Linked DNA regions of Rhodopirellula bahusiensis. The protein of the gene in region 1 interacts with the protein of each later gene in a pairwise test. Links are inferred from orthologs where the notes say so. Each region holds a gene or a part of one and is shown on either strand. Other genes may lie near its edges.

Region 1 (2,896 bases):
GCTGGGATCCGCCAAACCGAGAGCCACGACGCGGCGTCCCATGCGACCGGCTGCACCATGAACTGTGAGGGAAATCGGGCCTGTTGAATCTGCCACCGAATTGAACCGTCTGCGAGAGGAAATGAACTGCGATCACGCCGCCAATGCCTCAATCTAACGCTCGCACAAACGAACCAACAGGTCGGACGATCGCACGCCAGCGACCTCGCTTTTCGTGGCGACATTCATCTTTGAATGGAGCCTTGCGACTCTTGCACATTGCCACGCCCTGCCCCGGACCCAACATGAGTTATCCGGATAGGAAGCTCGATTGGGAATGTTGATGTCCGCCACCGAAGGCCAAGCCGAGACCGCTGCAGGAGGCCACTCCGCCAATCGGACAACGTGCGTTCTAACTCACTCCGGGTTGCAGCTGGCAGTGAGCCTGTTGGTTCTGCTGGCGGCGGTCTCATGGATGCAAACGACATCAACGCGATCCCAGTCTGAAGCGAGTGGGCGATCGCCGGATGCTTTTCCGCAATTGAGCATCGCGTTGAACTCGTCCGACGCTCGTGAATTGTCATTGTTGCCTGGAATCGGTCCCAAACTGGCCGATCGGGTTGTCCGGCACCGCGATTCTCACGGTCCGTTTGGATCCGTCGAGGATTTGTTGGCGGTTCACGGCGTCGGCCCGAAACTATTGCAGTCCCTGCGGCCTTGGGTGCACGTCAACCGGCGGCGGGTAACGGATCGGTTTGACGATTTCGGGGGCGGTGGCCATGATGAACGTCTCGCGAGAGTCGTCTCCGGCCGACTTTCTGACTGACCGCGTCCGTACGTCGACGTCGGCAAACGATTTCCAACCACGAGATTCAACGAGCATTCCAATGGCTCTGGCTGAAGACAAAGTCCGCGAAGCCCTCAAAGAGGTCATCGATCCCGAGTTGTACGTCAATATCGTCGACCTGGGATTGGTGTACGTCGTTCAAGTCGGCGAGGAAAAAGAAGACGGCCGCTACGACGTCAACGTCGAAATGACGATGACCAGCCCCATGTGCCCAGCCGGTCCACAGCTGGTCGCTGGAACCAAAAACGCTGCGGAATCGCTCGAAGAAGTTGACACTTGCGACGTGAAGGTCGTCATGGAACCGGCTTGGACTCCGGATTGTATGACCGACGAAGCTCGCGATCACCTCGGCATCTTTTAGTCGCGGTGACGGATTCGAAGACATCGCATAAGTATGGATTCCGCGTGGCCTACCAGGAAACTGACGGCCAGCGTCGAGTCCATCATGCCAACTACCTGAACTACTTCGAGCGTGGTCGGGTCGAGATGCTGCGCGATCTCGGTTTCAACTACAAAACAATCGAAGACGAAGGGCGGATGCTGGTCGTCGCCGAGATGAACGTGAAGTATTTCGCTCCTGCCGAATTCGATGACTGGCTGGAGCTGACGACCACGGTCGTGGAAATACGCAAGGTTCGAATGCGACACCTCTATCAAATTCACCGCGACGATCAATTGATCGTCGAAGCGGACTCGGTGATCGCCTGTGTCGATCGAACTGGCAAATTGGCTCGGTTGCCAAACCTGGAAGCTCGCTGACGGAGGTTTCCGTATGCGAGTCTTTGTTGGCGAATTTCTGTGTGGCGGCGGCATGCTGTCCACACCCCAAAACCAGATCCCGTCTTCGCTTTTGAGTGAAGGCCGAGCGATGTGGCAAGCCTTGGTCACCGATTTCGCGGACTGGGCGGAGGTGGTCACGCCGATCGATCCTCGGTTCGGTTTGCCAGGCATCGATTTGGTGGCCGACGTGCCGGATGCCGTTCGATGCGTCGCTCTCGAACTAGCGGAAACCGTTTGTGAACAATGGTTGAGGCTCGCAAAAAAATGCGACGTCGCAATTCTGGTTGCACCCGAAACGGATGGTGAACTTGCGAGACTCGTTGCCGCCTTCCGCGACGCAGATATCGATGTGTTGGCGGTTGATGAGCCGACGATGCAGATGGCCAGCGACAAATGGTTGACTGCGAAATGGTTGACGGAACACGCCATCCCCACACCGCTGACTTGGTCAAACAAGGATTCAAGCACGGACGAGCTCAAGCGTCAGTCGAGCAGGCTCGGTTCCGTTGGATTGACGGCGAATCGTTGGGTTCGAAAGCCGAGAGACGGATGTGGTTCCGAAGCCATTCGTGTTTTTGATGATTGGGAGCTTGCATGTTCCGCACTCCAAGACAACGAAGTTGCGCAAGCATGGATCGAAGGCCGGCCCGCATCAATCTTGGTTGTCGGCGAAGCGAAGAACGCGATCGCGGAACCAGTCATCTGTCCGGCGGTGTGGCAGCATTGTCAGCGGCGCAACGACGACACGGCGGCTGATAATCAATCCGCTGGTCGGTCGACTCACTACACTGGCGGTAGCGGACCGATCGATATCGAATTGCAATCGCGAGGATTCAAGCTCGCCAAGCAAGTCTTGCAAGCTTTGCCCGCGTCACCACGTGGGTTCTTGGGGATCGACTTCGTCTTAGGTGATCGTCCGGAGGATGACTGCGTGATCGAGATCAATCCGCGGCTGACCACGTCGTACATCGGTGTTCGACATCTGACAGATCAGAACCTGACCTCCATCTGGAACCCGTCGCTGATCACCGAACAGCCGGAAGCCAGCTTTTCGTTTCGAACTGGTTCGAATCAAGTTCGCTGGGCCACGAGTGGGGAAGTCCAAACGGACCGGAAGTCAAGCAGCGATTGCTGATGGATCACATGCGAGAGGCGGCGGCAAAGAAACCGCCGGCGCAACCGCCGCAGATGATGGCGGTCATCGCCGCTTTCCAGTTGTCTCGGAAGTGTCGGATGACAAAGATCGGAACGTACAGAATTGTCAGCGACAGCAACCCTTCGTTGCGGCTG
Region 2 (4,313 bases), on another replicon or contig:
GAGACCGCGGTCAGTGCTGCGGCGTAGGCGATGTTGAGCCACATGGTTGCCTTCCTTGGCAGGGCGTGGAACGTTGGGACCGGGTGTTTGAGCGGAACGGCGCGAGCCGTCCCGAGTTTGAGTGGTTCACATCAAACGAGCTTGAGAATCATAACCCGACGCGTGAGCGAGGGACCACGTCGAATCCCCTTCACAGGCTGGAAGCCTATGCCACATTTTTGATCAACGGTCGCGACGCATGCAGCAGCTCTTGTATTTCTTGCCGCTGCCACAGGGGCACGGTGAGTTGCGACCGATACGAGGCTCTTCGACTCGAACGGTGTCAACGCTGCCTTCGGCTCGACCCTCGCTGCCTGCGGCGGCACGTTGGGCGGCGGTGTTGGACTCCATTTGCGCCGATTGCTGGGCCGCACGACCGGCTTCGTGGGCATCGTCATGGCGAGTTCTCGCGTCGACCCACGTGCTGCGAATGAAGTCATCGTTAAAAGACTCCATGCGGAAGATCAGGTCGGTCACGCGTTCGCCAATTGAGTCCCACATGGATTCAAACAGTCGCATGCCTTCACGTTTGTATTCGACTTTGGGGTCCATTTGAGCGTAGCCCTTCAGGCCAACGCTGCTTCGCAAATGGTCCATCGTCAACAAGTGGTTCTTCCACGAGTCGTCCACGATGTTCAGCAAAATCTGACGTTCCATCCGACGCATTTCCGGGTGGAACTTGTCATCGACGGCACCGTTGACAGCCAGAGTCAGCTCGGCGCGATTCATCCGCGAAAGGTCTTCGGCGGTGTTTCGGTTACCGAGCTCTTCTTGCAGCCAGGTCGCCAAGGCTTCCAGCTTTCCGGATTGTCCGCTGGCGAGTGAGGCGGTCACGTCGGCGTCCGCTCTGCCGAAGAGATCTTCGACTTTCTCGGTTGCCTGAGCGTGCATTCCACCGGAGGCACCGGCGGTTTGCTTGCTGTACTGGATCAGCTGAACCTTCAGGTCGTCACGATTGAGTTTGACCTCATCGACGCTGAGTTCGTGATTGAATCGACCGTGCACCCAATCGACCAAACCTTCGCGGTCGAGTGAAACCTGGGCACCTTGTTTGTCGGTGAAGCGAGAGATGCCGGTCAGGACCGGGTACTCGGCTTCCTTTTCGGTGTAAGCCGCTTCGGCACGACGATTGAGTTCTTCGGTGACGTTGCGGCGGTCTTCCACATCGCGGAATTCTTCCGGAGTGGTTTCGATACCGAACTTGTGACGCATCCAGGCACACAGAACTCGAAGGCCGTAGTCGGCCTCCAGCAATGGTTCGCCTTCGGTCAAATCCGTTTCTTCGATTTGCTTGTGAGCGTGAGCGATCAACTCGTCGATCATCTCTTCGCGATCTTTGTTCTTCAACTGATGGTCTTGGTAGTTGGTGACCAAGCGAGTGTTCGCCCAGGTGGCCATCGCCTTCCAGTTCCATTCGTCTTCCATCGTCTCGGGAAGGTTTTCTTCCACGGCTTCAGCGACGGTGACTTCCGATGCACGTTCGGCTTGATCCTTGGCGTAAGTGTCCGCCATTTCGAAATCCATGTTTTGGAAATCGCGAGCGTCCAGTTGGCAACCCAACTTTCCACCGGCGAACGCCGAGAACGTGTCGACGCCGTAGTTTGGATCCAGGAACGTGTCGACTTGCGATTGAATTTCGTTGTGGATCAACGTCAACAGCATCTCGCGAGAGCTGTGTCCGTCGAGCAAGTTTTGGCGATAGCGGTAAACGCGTTTGCGTTGTTCGTCCATCACTTCGTCGTACTCGAGCAAGCTCTTTCGAATTTCGAAGTTGCGTTCTTCGACCTTCTTCTGAGCCGCCGCGATTCGGCGAGTGACCAGCGACGATTCGATCGCTTCGCCTTCCTTCATGCCCATGCGTTCCATCATGCTTTTGACGAAGTCGCCAGCAAAAATCCGCATCAGGTCGTCTTCGAGAGACAAGAAGAATCGGCTGCCACCGGGGTCGCCTTGACGACCGCAACGACCGCGAAGCTGCAAGTCAATTCGGCGTGATTCGTGTCGTTCGGTTCCGAGCACGTACAGACCGCCGATCTCACGAACGATCTTGCCTTCCGCACTCATGTTTTCGCGTTCGTCGATTTCGTCGACGAGAGCTTTCCACTCGGCGTCCGGCACTTCCAAACGCGTCGGGTATTTGTGTTGCAATTGCGACCAGGCGAGCGTTTCCGGATTACCACCAAGGATAATGTCGGTACCACGACCGGCCATGTTCGTGGCGATCGTGACGGCGCCGATTCGGCCGGCTTGCGAAACGATGTCCGCTTCTCGGCCGTGCTGCTTCGCGTTCAAGACGTCGTGCTTGATGCCGCGGCGTTCCAGCAGTGCGGACAAGCGTTCGCTCTTTTCGATGCTGACGGTACCAACCAGAACCGGACGACCAGCTCGCTCGACCGCAACGATTTTTTCGCGAGAGAATGTCTCGGTCTGCTTTTCGCCTTTGGGAAGCAATTCCACGGCCGAATCGGTTTCGGACTTGATGTTGCCCCACATCTCGGTGCCATCTTTCAGCACCAACACGTCCCACTTGTGAGTGCGTTCGACGTCATCCGCGATCGCTTTGAACTTGTCCTTCTCGGTCAAGTAAATCAGGTCGGGGTGTTCGATCCGTTGCAATCCACGGTGCGTTGGAATGGCGACAACGTCGAGTTTGTAGATCTTCCAGAATTCGTCCGCTTCGGTCATAGCCGTACCGGTCATCCCGGACAGCTTCTTGTACATCTTGAAGATGTTCTGCAGCGAAGCGGTGGCGAACGTCTGCGTTTCTTGCTTGATCGGCACGCCTTCTTTGGCTTCGACGGCTTGGTGCAAACCATCGCTCCATTGCCGTCCATCCATCAGACGACCGGTGAACTCATCGACGATGACAACTTGTTTGTCTTTGACGACGTAGTTGACGTCCAGCTTGTACAGGTAGTGGGCTTTCAGGGCGTTGTCGATCAGGTGCGGCCATTCCATGTTGCCCGCGGTGTAGAAGCTCTCCACACCCGCCAACTCTTCCGCAGCACGAACGCCTTCGTCGGTCAGCGTGACGTTGTGTTGTTTCTCGTCGACGGTGAAGTGTTCTTCTTTCTTCAGTTGTCGAGCGACACGGTCGGCTTCGCCGTAGCGTCCCAAATCCAAGTCGGCAGGGCCGCTGATGATCAGAGGTGTCCGAGCTTCATCGATCAGAATGTTGTCAACTTCGTCGATGATGGCGTAGTTCAGCGGGCCTTGGCACTGCTGCACTTCGCTGGGGAAACGGTCATCGCCCTTGGCAGCCGGACGCATGTTGTCCCGCAGGTAATCGAAACCGAATTCGTTGTTTGTTCCGTAGGTGATGTCGCACTGGTAGGCGGCTTGTTTTTCGCTGGTCGACATGCCGGACTGGATCGCGTCGACGGTCAGACCGAGGTTCATGTACAGCGGCGCCATCCACTCCATGTCACGACGGGCCAAGTAATCGTTGACCGTGATGACGTGAACGCCTTTGGCTTCCAGAGCGTTCAGGTAAGCGGGCAGAGTCGCGACCAGGGTTTTACCTTCCCCGGTGACCATTTCGCCAATCGCGCCGGAGTGCAGCACCATGCCGCCGACCAACTGAACATCGTAATGACGCATGCCCAGGAATCGTTTGCCGCCTTCACGACAGACGGCGAAGGCCTCTTCCATGATGTCGTCAAGCGTCTCACCTTCGCGAAGACGTTTGCGAAACAGCTTGGTTTGTTCGCGGAGTTCGTCGTCGGACAACCCCGCGTACTTTGATTCCATCGCCGTGATTCGGTCGGCGGATTCCTGCAATTTCGCGACTTGTCGGGCATTGGCGGAACCAAACACGCTGGTGGCCAGGCTGCCAACACGTTCGAACGTGCTACCGAAAACGAGGCCAAGGATGTCCCAAAGACGTTCCAGGATGGACATAAAAGATCAAATCAGTGCGATTGGGGGTGTGAAAGCGTGCGGCTTGCGTAAACCATGCCAACTTCCAACGTTACGGGTTGAGGGAAATTGGGTCAACTGCGATCGGATCTCGTTCGCGTTGGCTACTACGGACCCAATTGCCCGCCGGATCAGGCGGCGATGAATCTCGATCGTCGGCGAAGGTTTCATGCAGCGGTTGGATCTCTTGCAACAGCTGCTCGGCCAGCGTTTCCATGGCAAAGCGTTCGCTGGCGTGATGGCCGACCAAAGCCAGCGTTAATCCCGTGTTTTCCGCTTCCAAACACGTATGCAGGGTGGCTTCGCCGGTCAGCAGAACGTCGCAACCACGCCGGCGGGCGGCTCCCACGAACGAG

The links. The genes of interacting proteins can lie anywhere in the genome.
Region 2: the proteins of CEE69_RS19990 (region 1) and secA interact in binary tests that used the Escherichia coli proteins (3 or more experiments, as listed by UniProt). The link is inferred for Rhodopirellula bahusiensis from one-to-one orthologs.

The regions. Positions count from the first base shown.
Region 1 is NZ_NIZW01000016.1:89,170-92,065, reverse strand. The notes cover bases 64-2,888. They hold CEE69_RS19990 (acyl-CoA thioesterase), read left to right. Parts: upstream 64-1,192; coding sequence 1,193-1,585; downstream 1,586-2,888. Other genes in these bases: CEE69_RS19980 (hypothetical protein), read right to left, coding at 2,746-2,888; CEE69_RS19985 (ATP-grasp domain-containing protein), read left to right, coding at 1,599-2,741; CEE69_RS19995 (metal-sulfur cluster assembly factor), read left to right, coding at 867-1,187; CEE69_RS20000 (ComEA family DNA-binding protein), read left to right, coding at 323-805; dapB (4-hydroxy-tetrahydrodipicolinate reductase), read right to left, coding at 64-96. Also shown: more of dapB, read right to left, coding at 1-63; more of CEE69_RS19980, read right to left, coding at 2,889-2,896.
Region 2 is NZ_NIZW01000008.1:289,996-294,308, forward strand. The notes cover bases 23-4,264. They hold secA (preprotein translocase subunit SecA), read right to left. Parts: upstream 3,940-4,264; coding sequence 223-3,939; downstream 23-222. Other genes in these bases: CEE69_RS12565 (3-deoxy-D-manno-octulosonic acid transferase), read right to left, coding at 23-44; CEE69_RS12575 (Nif3-like dinuclear metal center hexameric protein), read right to left, coding at 4,010-4,264. Outside these bases: more of CEE69_RS12565, read right to left, coding at 1-22; more of CEE69_RS12575, read right to left, coding at 4,265-4,313. UniProt on the Escherichia coli protein: Required for protein export, interacts with the SecYEG preprotein conducting channel.